DNA from 3 places in the Rhodococcus wratislaviensis genome. Region 2 is predicted to be linked to each of the others. Evidence: riboswitches for the same ligand, from Rfam matches in the RefSeq annotation. Region 2 holds a riboswitch; each other region holds the start of a gene.
The links. A riboswitch is a leader RNA that binds a small molecule or an ion and turns the genes downstream of it on or off. The one in region 2 is predicted to bind cobalamin.
Positions count from the first base shown of each region.

Region 1: linked by a shared signal. The riboswitch ahead of WKC72_RS29285 (ABC transporter substrate-binding protein) and the one ahead of metE (5-methyltetrahydropteroyltriglutamate--homocysteine S-methyltransferase) in region 2 are both predicted to bind cobalamin.
Region 3: linked by a shared signal. The riboswitch ahead of WKC72_RS38550 (CbtB domain-containing protein) and the one ahead of metE (5-methyltetrahydropteroyltriglutamate--homocysteine S-methyltransferase) in region 2 are both predicted to bind cobalamin.

Region 1 is NZ_CP150488.1:6,300,071-6,306,496, forward strand. Features, by position in the region: gene WKC72_RS29265 (error-prone DNA polymerase) at 1-1,122, opposite strand, end outside; gene WKC72_RS29270 ((2Fe-2S)-binding protein) at 1,267-2,013, opposite strand; gene WKC72_RS29275 (ABC transporter ATP-binding protein) at 2,006-2,782, opposite strand; gene WKC72_RS29280 (iron ABC transporter permease) at 2,779-3,867, opposite strand; gene WKC72_RS29285 (ABC transporter substrate-binding protein) at 3,864-4,859, opposite strand; cobalamin riboswitch at 4,953-5,087, opposite strand; gene WKC72_RS29290 (MMPL family transporter) at 5,188-6,426, shown strand, end outside.
Region 2 is NZ_CP150488.1:7,850,809-7,857,234, reverse strand. Features, by position in the region: gene metE (5-methyltetrahydropteroyltriglutamate--homocysteine S-methyltransferase) at 1-1,064, opposite strand, end outside; cobalamin riboswitch at 1,191-1,400, opposite strand; gene WKC72_RS35905 (response regulator) at 1,525-2,133, opposite strand; gene WKC72_RS35900 (sensor histidine kinase) at 2,130-3,245, opposite strand; gene WKC72_RS35895 (ABC transporter permease) at 3,265-4,041, opposite strand; gene WKC72_RS35890 (ABC transporter ATP-binding protein) at 4,041-4,985, opposite strand; gene WKC72_RS35885 (3-deoxy-7-phosphoheptulonate synthase) at 5,268-6,356, shown strand; gene WKC72_RS35880 (alpha-ketoglutarate-dependent dioxygenase AlkB) at 6,357-6,426, opposite strand, start outside.
Region 3 is NZ_CP150488.1:8,434,423-8,440,848, forward strand. Features, by position in the region: gene WKC72_RS38520 (asparaginase) at 1-271, shown strand, start outside; gene WKC72_RS38525 (hypothetical protein) at 264-1,028, opposite strand; gene WKC72_RS38530 (carbonic anhydrase) at 1,088-1,714, opposite strand; gene WKC72_RS38535 (A/G-specific adenine glycosylase) at 1,815-2,693, shown strand; gene WKC72_RS38540 (alpha/beta fold hydrolase) at 2,706-3,461, opposite strand; gene WKC72_RS38545 (antibiotic biosynthesis monooxygenase) at 3,494-3,808, shown strand; cobalamin riboswitch at 3,860-3,992, shown strand; gene WKC72_RS38550 (CbtB domain-containing protein) at 4,015-4,209, shown strand; gene WKC72_RS38555 (CbtA family protein) at 4,200-4,994, shown strand; gene WKC72_RS38560 (DUF5996 family protein) at 5,006-5,947, opposite strand; gene WKC72_RS38565 (hypothetical protein) at 6,090-6,426, shown strand, end outside.

The DNA.
Region 1 (6,426 bases), 1.6 Mb from region 2:
GATGTCCAGTTCGTGCTCGATCTGCCGGTAGGCCTCCGGCCGGTCCGCCGGCGCACCGTAACGGCGGCGCGCTCCGTCCATCGTGAGCTGCCGCAGCCAGCTCGCCTCGGTGTGCCCGTCGGGCACGTCGAACGGTGGCAGTTGCGGCGCGATGAGCCGCAGGTCGAACGCACACTCCAGGCCGAGATCCGCGGCACCGCGGACGGCTTCCGGGTACGCGGCGAAGAGGTGCGCCATCTCCTCACCGGACCGCAGGTGCGCTCCCCCGGCGGGCGCCAGGTGCCCGGCCGCGTCGTCGAGGCTCTGACGGGCCCGGACGGCGGCCATCGCCATGGCCAGTCTCCGGCGCGGCGGTCCCGCGAAGTGCGCCGCCGTGGACGCGATCACCCGAAGTCCGTGCTGCTGTGCGAGTTCGGCGAGGGCGGCGTTGCGCTCACCGTCCTCCGCGATGCCGTGATGGGTGAGTTCCACCGTGACCCGATCGGCCCCGAACCGGTCGATCAGTTCCCGCAGCCGGGCGGCCGCGGCGTCCGGGCCACCGTCGGCCAGCGCCTGACGCACATGCCCTTTCCGGCACCCGGTCAGGATCTGCCAGTGCCCCCCGGCCGCGTGGGTGAGACGGTCGAGGTCGTAGCGCAGTGTGCCCTTCTCCCCGCCCGCGAGATGCGCCGCCGCGATCTCCCGGGAGAGCCGTCGGTACCCCTCCTGACCTCGCGCCAGTACCAGCAGATGCGCGTCGTCCAACGTCAGTTCGGACCCGAACACGGTGCGCATGTTCAGTTCCTTCGCCGCCTCCGCGAACCGGACCACACCGTAGAACCCGTCGTGGTCGGTGAGTGCGACGGCCTCGAGACCGAGCCGGACGGCCTCCTCCACCAACTCTTCCGGCGGGGAGGCGCCGTCGAGGAAACTGAACGCCGAGTGCGCGTGGAGTTCGGCGTACGGAACGGTGGAGCCGGCGCGCTCCTGACGGCCCGCCCGGTACTCCCCCCGCTTGCGGGACCACGCGGGGCTGTCGCCGCCGTCGCCCGGATACAGCGACTCCGGGTTGACCCGCCCCGGCCTGCCCGACAGGACGCGCTCCATCTCGGACCACGTCGGCGGACCGTTTCCCCAACCCATCTGGCACACCTCTTCATGTCGCGCACGTGCCGTGCCGAAACCATGGAAGATGCCGCTGGGGAAGACGCATCATTCGAACGGGAGTTCGAACACTTTCAGTCTGCCATCACACGCACGGACCGGTCAACGCGGGGCCACCCGGACTCACGTCACGAGCGCGGCCAGACCTCTCAGACGGTCCTCGGCCGGCCTCCTCGGGCAGCTCACGCATTTGCCCGACCCGGGGGTCTCGTAGATCAGGCAGCACGACGCCCGCTGCGTGAACCGGCGTGACAGTGACCCGGCCCGGACGTCGACGAACCGCGGGTCCGGCATCACCACACCGACGCGGCGGAGTGCGTCCACCAGCCCCCGGGCGAAGATGCTGCCGCGTGCGCGATCGCCGCACGCCGCTCCCGCGTCGAGTGCCCGGTTGGCGATCGAATCCGTCGTGATCGCCCACATCGCGGCCTGCCGCACCCCGGACGCCGCGGCGAGAGCGTCGATGATCGGCGTCAGCGCCGCGGCCATCTCGGACGCCAGCTCGGAGAGCCCCCCGGTGACCGGCAGCGCCGACGACGCGGTGAGACCGCCGAGATACCCGTCGTCCCGCAGGAATGCCACGGCGTCGCCGAGCCTCGGCCGGGCGGCGACACCCGTGACGAGCGCGGTCGCGATCGGAATCCCGGTCAGTGTCGAGCTGGCCGAGTACCACCACAGGGTGCCGTTGACCCGGGGATCGTCGCTGCCCCACCGCGTCGCCGTGTCCGCGACCCGGTCCGCGAGCCAGCCGGGATCGGTCAGGCGCACGCCCGGGAACGAGGTGGCGCCGGGTTGCAGCGCGATCTGGTCGGCGATCATCGGGACGCGGCGGGCGGTCAGCTCGTACGCACGCCGTAGTTGCTCATCCATCGGCCAACCCCAGGATCTCCATCGACAGGCGCGGCGTCGACCGCACGACGGCGCGGATGCCGAACACCCCGCCGAGCACGGCGTCGTCCAGCACGTCGGCGGGCGGACCGGTGCTGATCACCCGTCCATCGTGCATCACGGCCAGCGTGTCGCAGTACTCGACGGCCAGCCGGAGGTCGTGCATCGTCACGACGATCGCGAGACCGTCGCACGCGAGGTCACGCAGCAGGGTCATCACCGTCAGCTGATGCCGCAGATCGAGGTGGTTGGTGGGTTCGTCGAGCAGCAGGACCCTCGGCTGCTGCGCGAGCGCCCGGGCGATCGACACCCGCTGACGCTCCCCGCCCGACAGCGCCTGGACGTCGCGACCCGCGAGTTCGGCCAACCCCACCTGACGTACGCACGTCTCGACGATCTCGCCGTCGGCGCCGTTCGCCCGTTCGAACCAGCCCCGATGCGGAACGCGTCCGAGCGAAACGGATTCGCGCACGGTCAGTCCCGCGGACACCCGCGGTTCCTGGGTGCTCGCCCCGATGGTGCGGGCCAGTTCCCGCCGGCCCAGATCGGCTGCGTCCGTTCCGTCGACGACGACGGCGCCCCCGGTCGGGGTGAGCGCGCGGTAGCAGCAGCGCAGCGCGGTGGTCTTGCCGGAACCGTTGGGCCCGACCAACGCCAGCACCTCCCCGGGACGAACGGAGAAGTCGACGCCGTGCAGCACTTCCCGCGCCCCGAGTTCGGCGCGGACCCGTTGCAGACTCAGCGCGGTCACTGCTCGGCCCTCCGATACTGCCGGTAGAGCATCCACACGAAGATCGGCGCTCCCACGAGCGCGGTGACGACGCCCACCGGGACCTCGATGCTCCGCGCGACCGACCGCGCGGCCGTGTCCGCCGCGACCATCGCGATCGCGCCGAGGAATGCGGCGACGGGCAGCAGCCTGACCGCCCGGGCGCCCACGACGTACCCGGCCAGGTGCGGCACCAGCAGGCCGATGAAGCCGATGCCGCCGGCGACGGACACCGCGGCCCCGGCCAGCATCGACACCCCGAGCAACTGCAGCACGCGGAAGCGCCGCACGTTCATGCCGAGGGCGGCGGCGCCGTCGTCACCCGCCTGCAGCAGGTCGATACGGCTCGCGCTCAGCATCATCGCCGCCCCGACTGTCCCGAGAGCCACGGCCGGGAAGATCGCCGTCGACCAGCGCGAGTCGCCGAATCCGCCCGCCAGCCAGTGCATCACCGAACTCAGTTGATGCTCGTCGGCGACGACCAGGATCGAGAAGGTGATGAGAGCCGAGAACACCTGCGCCGACGCGACACCCACGAGGATGACCGCCGTCGGCTGCGGATACCGTCCGCCGATCGCCAGCGACAGGAACAGCGGCACCAGCGCGCCCAGGAACGCCGCGACGGGAATGGTGAACGCGCCGAGCGCTCCCACCCCGAGCCCGAGCACCGTCACCACCACCACGCCGAAACCCGCCCCCGAGGACACACCGAGCAGGTAGGGATCGGCCAGTGGATTGCGCGTCACCGCCTGTGCCACGGCGCCGGCCAGGGCCAGCGCCGCCCCGACAGCCGCCGCGGTCAGCGCCCGCGGCAGCCGGGAGTCGAGGACGATCGATTCCCGCGCCTGCGACCACCAGGACTCGAATGCACCGGGGGCCAGCCGGTGCGCGACGATCGCCCAGACGTCGCCGACCGGGATGCGCACCGAACCGAACGACACCGCGAGTCCGACGACGAACAGAGTCGTCAGCGCGAGCAGCACCATCAGGCCCGCGAAACCGAGGCGTGCGCGGGCCGGGTGCGGCGCCTGCACCGCTGGCGCCGCGCGTTCTGCGGTGACGGTCATCGCGCGCCGACGACGTCCGGATGCAGTGCCCGCGCGATCGTCTCCACCGACCGCACCAGGCGCGGGCTCTCGAAGAAGTCGTCGAGCGGGACCACCACGAACCGGCCTGCCTTCACCGCGGGCGTCGTCGACATGATCGGGTGCGACTTCAGGAAGTCGATCTTCGCCTGCGCACTCGTCGTGCCGTAGTCGAGGACGACGATCGCCTCCGGGGCGCGTTCACCGATGATCTCCCAGGTGGACTTCGAATACGGCTTCTCCCCCTCGGCGAAGAGGTTGGCCGCACCCGCGTGGTCCGCGATGAGCTGGCCGACTCCCACCCCGCCGATCGTCAGCGGGACGTCCTCGCCGGAATCGTAGAAGAACGTGGGAACCGGGGCGGTGCCGGCGATCTCGTCGCGCACGGCCCGCAGTCCGGACGTCACCCGGTCGGTGATCGCCCGCGCCTCGTCGGGGACTCCGAGGATCTCGCCGAGCTGCGTGTAGTCGCTGCGCAGCAGACCGATGTCGGGGAATCCCTGCCCGCAGTACTCGGAGAACAGGAAGGTGGGAATGCCCTGGTCGCCGAGGGATTCGCGCGACCGCCCCGCCTTCTCGTCGAACGCGCTCCGCATTCCGCCGACCACCAGGTCGGGGTCGAGGTCGAGGATCTGTTCCCGGGTCGGGTATTCCTTCGCGAGTTTCGGGATCTTCGCGAAGGCGTCCGCGAACTCCGGCAGCGGGGTCGCGTCGCCGTACCCCGTGCCGACGATGCGGTCGCCGGCCCCCATCTCGATCAGCACCTCGGTGACGTGATCGTTCATGCTGACGATGCGCTGCGGCGGGGCGTCGAACGTCTCCGTTCGATCGCAGTTGGTGACGGACACCGGCTCGGCGAAGGATTCGGCGGAAGCGGTCTGCCCCACGGACTCCCCGCGCGAACAACCGGCGACCAGCAGCGCGGCCACCGCGAGCGTGACCAGACCGGTACTTCTGAACAACTGACCGTGCATGTAAACCTCATTGCGGCTCAGAGCCACGAATGAGAAGTCAGCAGACGCCTGTTCGGCGCCTGCAGGACTCCGCTTCGTAGACCACGACGAAAAGGATGTCGCACACCCCACGCCGGGTAATCGGGCTCGCCACCGAAAGGATCTGGTGGCCTACCGTTGCGGGTCAGCGCCGGATTCGGACCGGCTTCCCCCGTGCGTGTGGCTGCAAGTGCGATGCCGAGTATGCACGATTTGCCGGGAGCCGCATCACACCCCCGTCGGTGACACCCCGATCCGCACTACAGTCGGCAGTCGCAGCTGCCCGCCCCAGACACGCCGGAGATGACGCATGACACGTTGGGCCTCGACCGTTGTTTCACGCAAATGGTGGGTCCTGAGCCTCGCCGTCGTCGCCGTCCTGGTGAGCGGCGCGTGGGGCACCGGTGTCTTCGCGAAACTCAGCTCGGGCGGGTTCACCGATCCCGGTAGCGAATCCGCCGAGGTGGCCCGGATCGTCCAGGACAACCTGGGTCCGCAGACACCCGACATCATCGCCATCTACACCGCACCCGACGGAAAGACCCTGGACGACATCGGCCCCGAGGTCACCGCGAGCCTCGACCGGTTCGCCGCCGAGGTGCCGACGTATTCGGTGACGTCCTACTGGACCGCGGACGCGGCCAGGAAGCAGCTGATGGTGTCGGAGGACGGCACCAAGGCGTCCGCCGCGATCACCGTCGACCCGGACGCCGGAATCACCGCCGCCACGTTCGACGACCTGCTGCCGAAGCTCGCGGTGGAGGGCATCGACACCGAGTTCGCGGGCAATTCGGTGGTGGGTGTGGCGTTCAACAACCGGCTGCAACAGGACCTGGTGCTGGCCGAGGCGATCGCGCTCCCGATCACTCTCGTGTTGCTGGTCTTCATCTTCGGCGGGCTGGTGGCCGCCGCCGTTCCGGTGTTCGTCGGGCTGCTCTCGATCTTCAGCGCCCTGGCCACCCTGCGCCTGCTGACCCTGTTCACCGACGTCAGTTCGTTCGCGATCAACGTGGCGTCCCTACTCGGCCTCGGGCTCGCGATCGACTACGGCCTGTTCATCGTCGGACGTTTCCGCGAGGAACTCGAGTCCGGCGCAGACGTCGCCGAGGCGACCCGGCGCACCGTCCTGACCGCAGGTCGCACCGTGTTGTTCTCCGGTCTGCTTCTCGTGTGCGCGTTCTCGGGCATGCTCGTGTTTCCGCAGGACGTGATCAAATCGCTCGGGTTCGGTGCGATGGCCGCGGTCGCGAGCGCGGCCCTGCTGTCGCTCACCGCGGTCCCGGCGCTGCTCGCGATCCTTGGTCATCGCATCAACGCGCTGACCTGGCGCAAGGATGCGGCGCAGCGCGGGGAGGTTCGCGCCCGCACGTTCTGGGGCTCCGTCGTCACCTGGGTGATGCGCCGGCCGGTCGCCATCGCGGTCGGCATCGTCGCGGGGTTGATGGTCCTCGCGTCGCCACTGCTCAGCGCGTCACTCGGCGAGGTCACGTACACGGCGCTGCCGGAGAACGATCCTGCCCGCATCGCCACCGACACGCTCACCACCGAA
Region 2 (6,426 bases):
ACGACCTCGCGGACCTTCTCGGTGCCGAACGCCAGCCACGACCGCAGCGCCTTGTCGAGGCCGGTCTCCGCGTCGAGCGTGTACGGGACGTGCAGCAGCGAGCACGACGTCGACACGGCGAGCGAACCGGTACTTCCCAGCAGCGTGCCGAGCGAAGCCAGTGCCGCGTCCAGGTCGGTGCGCCAGATGTTGCGTCCGTCGACGACGCCGGCGACGACGTGCTTGCGGGTCAGATCGGGAACCGTGGCGAGAGTGTCGGATCCGGCGACCAGATCGATCGCGATCCCCTCGACACCGGTCGATGCGATCGCGGGAAGTGCGTCGCCGAGGCTGCCGAAGTAGGACGCGACGAGGATCGCCGGTCGAGACTCCAGCGCGGACAACCGGTCGTAGACCCGCTTGGCCGCCGCGATCTCCTCCGGTGTGCGGTCGGCGACGAGCGCAGGCTCGTCGATCTGCACCCACTCGGCGCCCGCGTCGGCGAGCTGACCGAGCAGGTCCGCATACAGCGGGACGAGTTCGTCGAGGCGGTCGAGGAGGGGTGCGTCCGAGCCGACGGCCTTCGACAACAGCAGGAACGTGACCGGTCCCACCACCACCGGGCGGGCCGGAATGCCCAGGGCGCGTGCCTCTTCGAGTTCGCGGAGCACCTTCGACGGGTCGAGGGCGAACGTCGTCGTCGGGGAGATCTCCGGCACCAGATAGTGGTAGTTGGTGTCGAACCACTTGGTCATCTCGAGCGGGGCGACCGTGTCGTTGCCGCGGGCGGCGGCGAAGTAGCGGTCGAGGTCGCTGCCGATGCCGGCGACCCGGTCGGGCAGGGCGCCGAGCATCGCCGCGGTGTCCAGCACATGGTCGTAGTACGAGAACGTATTGACGGGCACTGAGTCGAGCCCGGCGTCGCGCAGGCTCGTCCAGGTCCGGTGTCGCAGATCCCGGGCGAGAGCGTCGAGCCCTTCGGCGTCGAGGCGGCCGGCCCAGTACGACTCGACGGCCTTCTTCAGTTCGCGATTCAGACCGATACGAGGTGAGCCCAGCACGGTCGCGGTGAAAGTGAGTGTCACGGTATCTCCAGTTGCGTACGCGGTACGGCTACCGCCGGCAAACGGGTACACCTCTCGAGCCCAGGGACGTGCTGCAGCGCGAGAAGGTCTACACGCCCAATCCACGAGGCGGTAACCGTCGGGCACGGCGTGCCCGACACAGTCGGCAGGTCTTCGGACTCGCAGGCAGCCGGTGTGACATCACACCGGACCTAGTGGCCGTCGCTTCCCAGGCGGTTGCCCAGTGCGTGGTGACGGCGGTCGTTCCTGCTCACCGCTGCGGGACAGTCCCGGATTTTCACCGGGTTCCCTCTCACACGCGCGAACTCCGGGGAGTCCGACGTGCTTCGACGCCAGGTGCGGTCTTCGGGGCTCCTCACGACCGTGCCGGGCGAACCAGCTGCAAGGCCAGCATAGGCCTTCGGCCCGTGCGCGGTTAAGGGGTCCCTGGACTCGTCAAGCACTCACGGGCGCGAAGCGCCTACAGCCAGCCGTTCGACTCCGCGGCGCGGACGGCCTCGGCGCGGGTGCTGGCGCCGGTCTTGCCGATCGCCGAGGACAGGTGGTTGCGCACGGTACCTGCGGACAGGAACAGCGCGGCCGCGATCGAGGCGACCGGCGCACCGTCCCGCGCCGCCCGCAGCACGTCGGTCTCCCGGTCGGTGAGCGGCGATTCCCCGCTGACGAGACTGTCGGCGGCCAGAGCCGGGTCGACGACGCGCAGTCCGGCATGGACGCGCCGGACGGCGTCGGCGAGTTGCCGGGCCGGGGTGTCTTTCACGACGAACCCCGACGCACCGGCCTGCAGTGCCTTGCGCAGGTAGCCGGGACGGCCGAACGTCGTCACGATCAGGACGCGGGTCTGCGGCATCTCGGCCCGTAATGCCGCGGCCGCGGCGATCCCGTCCAGGCCGGGCATTTCGACGTCGAGGAGCGCGACGTCGGGGGAGTGCTCGCGCGCCGCCGCGACGACCTCGTCGCCGCGCCCGACCTCCGCGACGACCGTCAGGTCCGCCTCCAGGTCGAGGAGGGCGGCGAGGGCACCGCGGACGAGTGCCTGATCGTCGGCGAGCAGCAGCCGGATCGTCACGGGACCTCTTCCTTCAGCACGTGCAACGAGAATCCGCCCGGTTGCGGGTGGGTGATGACGACCCGGGCTCCGGCGGCGGCGGCGCGCTCCCGAAGGCCCACCAGCCCGTTCCCGTACACGGATTCACTGCAGCCGGATCCGTCGTCGACGACGGTGACCTCGCGTTCGCCCACCGTGACGGAGCAGTGCGTCGCGCCGCTGTGCCGGACCACGTTCGTGACACCCTCCCGGACCGTCCACGCGAACAACTCGCGCAGGCCGGTGGGTACCGACTCGGTGCTGTTGGGCAGCTCGGCCTCGATTCCGGCCGACCGCAACGCTTCCCCGGCCCGGGCGATCTCCACCGGAAGCGACAGCCCCCGGATTCCCTGCACGGCCTGCCGGACATCCGCGAGCGCGTCGCGGGAAAGGCGTTCCAGGTCCGCCACTTCCGTGCGCGCCCGGTCGATGTCGATGTCGAGGAGCCGGCCCACGAGTTCGGCCTTGACGGTGATGACGGTGAGGGAGTGCCCGAGGATGTCGTGGAGGTCGCGGGCCATCCGGGTGCGTTCCTCCTGCACGGCGAGTCGTTCGCTCGCTTCCCGTTCCCGGACCAGTTCGATGTTGCGGTTGATCAGCTTGGTCACCCCGAACATCGCGAATGCGGCCGCGCACACGCCCAGCGAGAGCCCGGTGCCCGACCCCCAGTCCATCACCGCGGAGATCGCTTCCACGAGAACTGCGACGGTCAGCGCGGTGATCCCGCCGAGCCACGCGGGGAACAGCATGACCGCGGAGACGGCGAGGAAGACGGAGGCGGACAGCCCCGACGATCCGACGGCGACCACCATGACGGCCGCGAGCCCGAACAACGCCACCACGAGTGGCACCGCCTGGTTCAGCGGCGGCCGAAACTCGTTGTGCGCGCGCCGGGTATGCGACCACCGGAACATCGCGAGGTACGTCACCGCGAAGGCCAGCGTGGCGATCATCCCGATCCAGCCCCGGACCTGATCGCGGGCGGCCCACCCGTCGAGGAACGGCTGGAAGAGGAAGACGGTCCACGCGGCGGCGAAAATGAATCCGAAACGGCCCCATCGTCTGGTCACGACGGGGCCGTCGGTGGTGGTCACGGCAGTCACGATACCGCCGTCACACTCGCTCGGTGTCGCGCTGGAAGCGCCACGCCGCACCGCCGACGAAGATCGCCAGCCACACCGCGACGTTCAGGAGCCACGTCCACTGCATCGCGTCACCGGTGAGCGGTGCGTGCACCAGTTGACTCAGCCCGTACGTGGGCATGAACTGCGCGATCGACGCCCACACCGAACCGTCCTGCAGCGGCATGAACAGCCCGCCCGCGAAGCCGAGCACGGCGAGTCCGGGGCCGAGGATCTGCATGACGTTCTCGCTCGGCAGCAGGTACCCCATGAACAGGCCGAACGCGGCGAACACCGCGGATCCGAGCCAGGTGATCAGGGCCGTCGTGAACCACAGGGACGTGTCCATCTGGACAGACGTGAACGCGCCCACCAGATAGACGACGCCGACGGCCCCGAGCCCGAGCATCATCGCGACGAGCACCTTGACGAAGATGTACACCCCGGGTGACAAGGGGGTGAGCCGCAACTGCCGGCTCCATCCCGACGCCCGTTCCACCGACACCATCGCCCCGCCGCTCGTCGTCGCGATCATCGCGCCGTACAGCGCCATGCTGATCATCACGTACGCCGAGACATTCCCGTTGCCCGCGCTCTCACTCGAGTAGCTCGGGTTCAGGCCGAAGATGAGGAAGAAGACGACCGGCATGACGAGAGTGATGATCATCGTGCGCCGATTGCGCAGCAGCCGGCGCAGTTCGAGGCCGAGGAGGGTGGTGTTGAGTCCGCCGAGCGGGGGAACACGGCGGGGTGCGGCGAGGGTGGTCATCAGTTGGATCCTTCCGTGCCGGAGTCGGAGGTGAGCGCGATGAACGCGTCTTCGAGTCCTCGGGAGACGATTTCGAGGTCGCAGGCAGGTGTCTGTGTGAGGAGGTGGCGGGCCACGGCGTCGGTGTCCGTCGAGTGGACGAGGACGCTGTCACCGCGAACTTCGATGCTGTCGGCGCCGGGAATCGCGAACAGCTGTTCCCGGTCAGCACCCGGGAAGTGGGCGCGCACCGTGCGTCCCGCAGCCAGTGCCTTCACCTCGGCAGCGGTGCCGTCGGCGACCACTTTCCCCCTGCGCACCAGCACGATCCGGTCGGCGTAGGCGTCGGCCTCCTCGAGATAGTGCGTCGCGAAGACGACCGTTCGGCCGCTGTCCGCGTCGGCGCGGATCGCCGACCAGAAGTCCCGCCTGCCCTCGACGTCCATGCCCGTGGTCGGCTCGTCGAGGATCAGCAGCTCGGGATCGGAGAGCAGTGCCATCGCGAACCGCAGTCGCTGCTGCTGACCGCCGGAACACTTGCCCACCAAGCGGTTTCCGAGATCGGCGATACCGGCCCGGGTGAGGACCTTGTCGACGGGCCGCGTGTCGGCGAACAGGCTCGCGGTGAGCCGGACTGTCTCCTCGACCGTCAGTTCCTTCAGCAGCCCGCCCGTCTGCATGACCGCCGAGACCAGGCCCTTCGCGATCGCGGTGCGCGGATCGGTGCCGAACACGGACACCTCGCCGGCGGTGGGGCGGGACAGTCCGAGGACCATGTCGACGGTGGTGGTCTTGCCGGCGCCGTTGGGGCCGAGAAACGCGACGATCTCGCCGGGCCGGATCTCGAGGTCCAGGCCTCGGACGGCGTGAACGTCACCGAAGTACTTGTGGACGCCTCGCAGGCTGACGGCCGGAGCCGGCGACGCGGAGGCGTTCGTGGAGGTGTGGAGCTCTGTCGATGTCATGCATTCAGCGTGCGATCCGGACGGCCGCCGACCCCCACACGTCCGTCACGACCTCACCGTGACAAATGTCAGGGGGCCGGGGTAGGTGTGGCGCCGATCGGGGGCAGCCGTTACTGTGGGCGCCATGCAGCGCGCATATTTCTGGTTTAGCAGGCCGGCCCCGGGTGGGCCGGTCGGCGTAACCACGCGCTGACTTCTTCCACCCCAGAGCCGGATTACAGACCGGCTCGCGGGAATCTCCACAGTCTTCGAGGGCCGGCCTGAGAACAGGAACCCGAACCCATGACTGTCACTCTCGACACCACCACCAGCAGTGATCGGCTGGACGACCAGCGCACCGTGAGCATCAGCCCGCTGGTGGCGCCGTCGGTCGTGCGCCGTGAACACGCCCCCGACGACGTCGCGTCCGCGACCGTGCGCTCCGGCCGCGCCGACACGGTGAACGTGCTGAACGGCGAGGACGATCGACTGCTCGTCGTGGTGGGCCCGTGCTCGGTGCACGACCCGGACGCCGCCATGGACTACGCCCGCCGCCTCGCCGCGAAGGCCGAGGAACTGCGCGACGACCTGCACATCGTGATGCGGGTCTACTTCGAGAAGCCGCGCACCACGCTCGGCTGGAAGGGTCTGCTCAACGACCCGCACCTGGACGGCACGTTCGACATCGACACCGGGATCCGCATGGGCCGCAAGCTGCTGCTCGACGTGTCCTCGCTCGGCCTGCCGGTCGGCTGCGAGTTCCTCGACCCGATCATGCCGCAGTACATCGCGGACCTCGTCACGTACGGCGCGATCGGTGCCCGCACCGCGGCCAGCCAGGTGCACCGGCAGCTGTGCAGCGCGCTGTCGATGCCCGTCGGGATCAAGAACTCGACGGAGGGCGACGTGCAGGTGGCCGTCGACGGCACCCGCGCCGCTGCGGCGAGCCACGTGTTCCCCGGCACCGACCTCGACGGGCAGGCCGCGCTGATCCGCACAGTCGGCAACCCCGACTGCCACGTCATCCTCCGCGGGGGCAGCGACGGACCGAATTACGACGCGGAGACGGTGGCGGACACGCTCGCCCGGCTGCGCAAGGGCGGTCTGCCCGAGCGGGTCGTCATCGATGCCAGCCACGGCAACAGCAGCAAGAACCACGAGAAGCAGGTCGACGTGCTGAACGACATCGCGGCCCGGCTCGAGGGCGGTGAGAAGGGGATCGTCGGTGTGATGGTGGAGAGCTTCATCGAAGCCGGTCGTCAGGACCTCACACTCGGAAAGGCCGAGGACCTCACGTACGGCCAGTCCATCACCGACGCGTGCATCGACTGGAACACGACGGCGGCGCAGCTGGACCGCCTCGCCCAGGCAGTGGCCGCACGCCGGAAGTGATCACCGCACACCTCTCGTGCGGAACTGCACGCTGATCCGCGGTCCGAGCGGGCGGGTGCTCTTCGGTACG
Region 3 (6,426 bases), 580 kb from region 2:
GGCGATCGTCGAGGCGGTCCGGGACTGCGCGTCCGCCGGGATCCCGGTCGTGGTCACCACCCGGGTGCCGCAGGGCCCGACCTCCGCCACGTACGGCGGTGGGGGCGGCGGGCACGACCTCGTCTCGGCGGGCGCACTGTTCTCCACCGACCTCAGAGCAGGTCAGGCCCGCATCCTTCTCGCGGCGCTGCTCGCCGACCCCGAGCACACCGACCTCGACAAGGAATTCGATCGACGCTCGCGCATCGATCCCGCACCGAGGATCAGCTGAGGTTGAACGGCTCCGGCGCGCTGCGGAGCTGACCCAGCTGACCGACGACCGTGTACGCGCCGGGCCCCACCGGATCACGCTGGGGTTCCGGTTGCGTCAGGCAGTCGGGGGCGGAGGTCTTGGCCGACCATTTCACGGTGAACTGAGCCTGCTCGCCGGGCGCGAGGGTGCGCACGTCGGCCGCGGACTGCGGGAAGCAGTCGATGTTGGACCACAGCCGCACGGCACCGTCGATCGTGTAGACGAGCACCTGCTGGAGGCTGCTGCCCAGATCGCGTTCGCACGGTGTGGTGCCGATGTTGGTGACGACCGTCGTGAAGCTCGGCTCCTCACCCGCCAGGTACGTCGGCTTGTCGGCGGCCACCTTGATGGCCAGCGACTGGTCGGGGCACTGTCCCGCGGCGACCGGCTGGCCGCTGGCAGCCGCGCTGCTCGAGGCGCCGCTGCTCGACGCCCCCGACGAACTGGACGTGCCCGAGGAGGCCTCGCCGCCGGCGGCAGCGGCGCCACCGCCGCCGCCACCGGAACCGCCCGAACTGCCGCTGGACGTGGACGAACCCGAGGCTGTCGGGGAAATCGACACAGGAGTGGTCAACGAGGAACTCGCTGCCGCCGGATCCGTCTCGGAGTCACCGCCACCACGAAGCGAGTTGATCAACCACACCACGAGCAGCAACACGACGATGGCGCCGCCGATCGCCAGCGCCCTGCGGCGCCAGTAAATCTCGGGGGGCAACGGTCCATTCGGTTCCAGCACGACGTCAACGGTAGTTCGGCGTCGCGCGGCAACGGCTCAGCGGGTGCGGCGTGTCGCGGTCAGTCCGTGAGCTCACCGATGTCGCCGACGGCGCCCTGCAGGTGGGTGCGGCCGTCGGACAGCTTGTACGTGACACCCGCGATGGCGCACGCGCCGCTCTCCACCTTCTCCGCGATGATGCGCGACCGCTGCATGAGCAGGGCCCCGGTCTCCACCACGTGGCGGCCCTCGAGTTCGTCGACGGTACTGAGGCCCTCGCGGCGTCCCATGAGGATCGACGGCGCGACCCGTTCCACGATGCTGCGGATGAATCCGGGCGGCACGTTGCCGTCGTCGAGCGCGTCGAGCGTCGCCTTGACGGCACCGCAGCTGTCGTGTCCGAGCACGACGATGAGCGGCACGTTCAGCACGCCGACGGCGTACTCGATGGACCCGAGCACGGCGTCGTCGATCACGTGACCGGCGGTGCGGACGACGAACATGTCGCCCAGACCCTGGTCGAAGATGATTTCGGCGGCGACGCGGGAGTCTCCGCATCCGAACAGGACGGCCGTGGGGTGCTGGCCGCCGACGAGCTTCGCGCGATCGGCGATGCCCTGGCTGGGATGGAGCGAGGTACCGCTCACGAATCTGTCGTTACCCTGACGCAGGGCTTTCCACGCGGACACGGGGTTGGAATTAGGCATGGGATCATTGTGCACCGGGCATGTCGCACCGTCGCGACGGGAATGTGACGACCGCGGAAAATCTGTTTCCCCCGTGAACGAAGGGACTTGTGAGGACGAAGTGGCCGTTGACTCCTCCGCGCTGATCAACTGGTACGACGTACAGGCCCGGGATCTGCCGTGGCGCCGCGACGGCGTCACCGCCTGGCACATCCTGATGAGCGAGATCATGCTGCAGCAGACGCCCGTCGTCCGGGTGGCCCCGATCTGGGAGGAATGGGTGCAGCGCTGGCCCGTCCCGTCCCGCATGGCCGCGTCGAGTCAGGCCGACGTACTGCGCGCGTGGGGCAAGCTGGGCTACCCGCGCCGCGCGCTGAGGCTCCACGAGTGCGCCGGAGTACTGGCCGCCGAGCACGGCGACGTGGTTCCGAGCGACGTCGACACTCTCCTCGGCCTGCCCGGTATCGGTGCCTACACCGCGCGGGCCGTCGCCTGCTTCGCCTACGGACAGCGGGTCCCCGTCGTCGACACGAACGTCCGGCGGGTGGTCGCCAGGGCCGTGCACGGAAGCGCCGAGCCGGGAAATCCGTCGACCACGCGTGACCTCGCCGACGTGTCCGCGCTGCTCCCCAGGACCCGCGCGCGGGCCGCCACGTTCTCCGCGGCCCTGATGGAACTCGGGGCCACCGTGTGCACCGCCCGCTCGCCCGAATGCGCTCGCTGCCCGCTGCCGAGCTGCGCCTGGCTGGACGCCGGACGTCCCGCGCACACCGGCGAGCGCCGGAAGGTCCAGAAGTTCGCAGGCACCGACCGTCAGGTGCGCGGCAAGCTCATGGCCGTACTCCGTGAGAGCTCCGCCCCCGTCGAACGGGTCCGGCTCGACCAGGTGTGGCCGGGCGATCCGGGCCAACGCGACCGCGCCCTCCATTCCCTGCTGATCGACGGACTCGTCGAGCAGACCGAAAACGGGCTCTTCGCCCTCGCGGGCGAGGGAAGCTAACCCCCGGTCGGCTCAGCCGAGCCCGTCGAGGAATGCCTCGACCACTTTCCGGTACTGCTCCGGCTGGTCGTCGTGGACGAGGTGACCGGCCTGCTCGATGCGGACGTACTGGGCGCCGGGATGCCGCTCCGCCATGGTCCGCATCTGACCGTCGGGGGTGATCGTGAACTCCCCCTCGATCAGCAGGGCCGGCACCGTGATCGACTCCCACTGGTCCCAGAAGTGCCTGCCGCCCCACTCCTCGGAGATGTCGCGGAACGTGTCGACGTCGCCGTGCAGGTACCAGCCGTCGGCGCGCTTCTCGAACGAATCCAGGAAGTACTGTCCGGCAACCGGACCGAAGAACTCGAAGAGGTCTTCCCGCGTCGTGAACGGCTGCGGCCAGTTCGAGATCATCGCCGCCCAGTCCGCGGCGGTCCGGCCACGGAAGTCGGGGGCCATGTCTTCGAGGACGAGCGCCGACACCTTCTCGGGGTGTTCGGCGGCCAGGCACCACGCGTGCAGGGCGCCCATCGAGTGACCGATCACCACCCACGGTTCGGCGAAGGGTGCGAGTGCTGCGACGAGGTCTTCCACGAACGCTTCCGTCGTCAGCTGCGCGGGTGCGGGCCTGCCGTGACCTGCGGCGTCGAACGTGAAGACGTGGCCGTGCTCGCGCAGCCACGACACGTGCCGCCCCCACGTCCGGGCGCTGCCCATCAGCCCGTGCAACAGCAGAATCGGCTGTCCCGCCCCACCCTCGTCGTGCAACGCACTCTCACCCGCCACCCCTCCGACGCTAGCGGAGTAATCTCGCCCGCATGGCAGTGGTGAAGATCAACGCAATCGAAATCCCCGAGGGCGCGGGCCCCGAACTCGAGAAGCGCTTCGCAGCGCGCGCGCACGCCGTGGAGAACTCCCCCGGCTTCCTCGGATTCCAGCTTCTGCGCCCCGTCAAGGGCGAGAACCGCTACTTCGTCGTCACCCAGTGGGAGAGCGAAGAGGCATTCGCGGCGTGGCGCGACGGTCCGGCCCGGGAAGCACACGCGGGTGAGCAGAAGAAGCCGGTTGCGTCCGGAGCTTCGCTGCTCGAGTTCGAGGTCGTTCTCGACGTCGCGGCAGCGAACAAGAGCTGAGAGACGGGGCCGAGCGGGAAGATTGACACGACGGCCCGCCGGGTGCAAAAGTTCGCAGGACAAAGCGATGGTTCGGCAGGAATCCGGTGCAATCCCGGAGCGGTCGCGCCACTGTAAATCGGAGTAGTCCTTCACGGGAGCCACCCGACAGCCAGATACTGCGGCCATCGCCTGGACCTAGGGGACGCGAAATCCCAGGAGGAACTATGGCACTCGCCTACGCACCCGGCTCGTCGGTCGATACGACCCGTCTCGCCGTCATCTCTTTCGCGATCGTTCTGTTCGCGATGCTCGCTCTCTATCTCGTGGGATTCGACCAGGGCGCGATTTCGCGCAGTGGCATGTACATGCACGAATTGATGCACGACGGCCGCCACCTCCTGGGTCTGCCATGCCACTGACCGATTCCTTCGCAAAACTCCTCATCCGCGGCCTGCTGGCCGGTCTGATCGCAGGCATCCTGGCCGGTGGCGTCGCCTTCGTCCTCGGTGAGTCGCACATCGATGCGGCCATCGCCATCGAAGAGTCGAACAGCGCCGCCGAAGCCGACGTCCACTCGCACGACGCCACGCAGGCAGAGGAGCCGGCCGGGCACTCGCACGACGAGGAAGAGGCACTGGTCAGCCGTGACGGACAGCGTTTCGGACTGTTCCTCGCCACGTCCCTCGCGGGCCTGGCACTGGGAGCAATCTTCGCCGTCGTCGCGAATTACGCGCGTCGGGTGACGACGCTGTCGGGACCGTTGCTCGGGCTGACACTGGCCACATTGGGCTGGTTGGCAATCGAGGCGGTGCCGTTCTTCAAGTACCCCGCCAACCCGCCCGCTGTCGGAGACCCCGAAACGATCACCCAGCGAACCTGGCTGTGGCTCGCCGCAGTCGTGCTGGGCTTGCTCGCGGTGGTGGCCTCCGTCTTCGCGGCGAAGGCCGTCGCAGCTCAGGAGTTCCTGTCGGTGCGGATCGCGGCACCGGTTCTCGCCTTCCTCGTGGTGGTGACCGTCGGCTACCTCGTACTGCCCACCGTCAACGAAGTGGGCGACGACTTCCCCGCAGTGCTGCTGTGGCAGTTCCGCCTTTCGTCCCTCGCGACTCAGGCCACGTTGTGGCTGGTTCTCGGACTGGCGTTCGCGTTCCTCACGGAGCGCGCCACCCGGGCTACGACGCCCGCGCCGGCGAACGCCGCCTGACCCACAGGGCGTCAGCGGGATTTGTCCCATCGGGCCGGGTCCGCCTCCAGGGCGGCCCGGTCCCAGCCACCCCGCTCGGCGGCCGCGTCGTATGTGCTGTGCAGGAACTTCAGCAGTGCGGCATCGGGATCGTCCGCGGTGCGGACGGTTTCGTACGGCAGCAGGAACTGCCCGTTCTCCTTGCTGTAGAAAGCTCCGTCGGGCCCGACCGGGTAGTCGGCGAAGCCATCGGGTTCCGGGTAGGCGTACGCGTAGAACGCACCTTCGACGCCACCACCGGGCCAGAAACCGCAGCTGCTCAGCTCGTGCGAGTAGCCCTCGACCATCACCCAGTCTCCGCAGTTCGGTGCTCCCCCAGGGTGAGTCGGTGCGGTTCGCCCGGAGAACCGCGTACAGGCCAGGTCGAGCGCACCCCAGAAGAAGTGCACGGGACTGACCTTCCCGATGAAATGGGAACGGAACTCGTGCAGGACGCGGTCCGCCTGCACGAGCTGCCGCCAGAACTGGTGCACCGCCTGACCGTCGTACGAACAGTGCTGGGTGTCCTCCGCGAACGGGACGGCGGGGTCCACCTCGTTGGGCCGGGCCAGAATGGTCGTCACCACACCCAATTCGGCCAGCGTGTCCATCGTCTCCGCATAGAAATCGGCCACCGACTTCGGTTCGAGGGCAACCGTCCCGGTGCCGCCCGTGCTCGTGCGGATCACCAGTTGATGCTCGGCGAAGTCGAATTCGATGTCGAAACAGTCGGTACCGTACGGGATCGTCGACGTCGTGAGACCGCGGGGGCTCACGTACAGCGGGACCTGCCACCAGTGGTTGATCAACGGTGCGTGGGCCAAGCGGATCTTCCCGACGATCTGCGTCCACATGTGCACGGTGTCCCGCGTCGCCGTCCAGTCGCCCACCTTCAACGCCGGCCATGCATCTCCGGATCGTGTCTGCTCGCGCACAGTGCCTCCCTGCCGACGACGTGCATTTCAATGTGCCCCTCGTGCGGGGTGATGGCAAGCGCGTCGCACCGATACCCGGGTAGGGGTGGACTCCACTCTCGGGGGTGATGTGCCGCGACGTCACCGATACCAGCATGGGGACATGACCACTCGCACTGCACCCTCGATCCCGCAGACGGTCGAGCGCGCGCACTGGCTGCTCGGACTTGCCCTGTTCGCCGGCATGGTCGAGGCCATCGCGCACACGTCGACGGCGCTGGAGGGCCCGGGCGCCGACGTCGGCAGCCTCGCCGGACAACTCATCGTCCGCGTCGTCGTCTACGGCGCGGTGCTGTTCGTCATGACCCGATTCCGCAGTGGCGGGGCGTGGGCGCGGAACACCCTCGCGATCGGTCTCGGCGTGTTCGGCGTCGCATCACTCGTGATGGAACCCATCGCGTGGGTATCGGCAGGCAACGACCCGATGTCTGCCGTCTCCG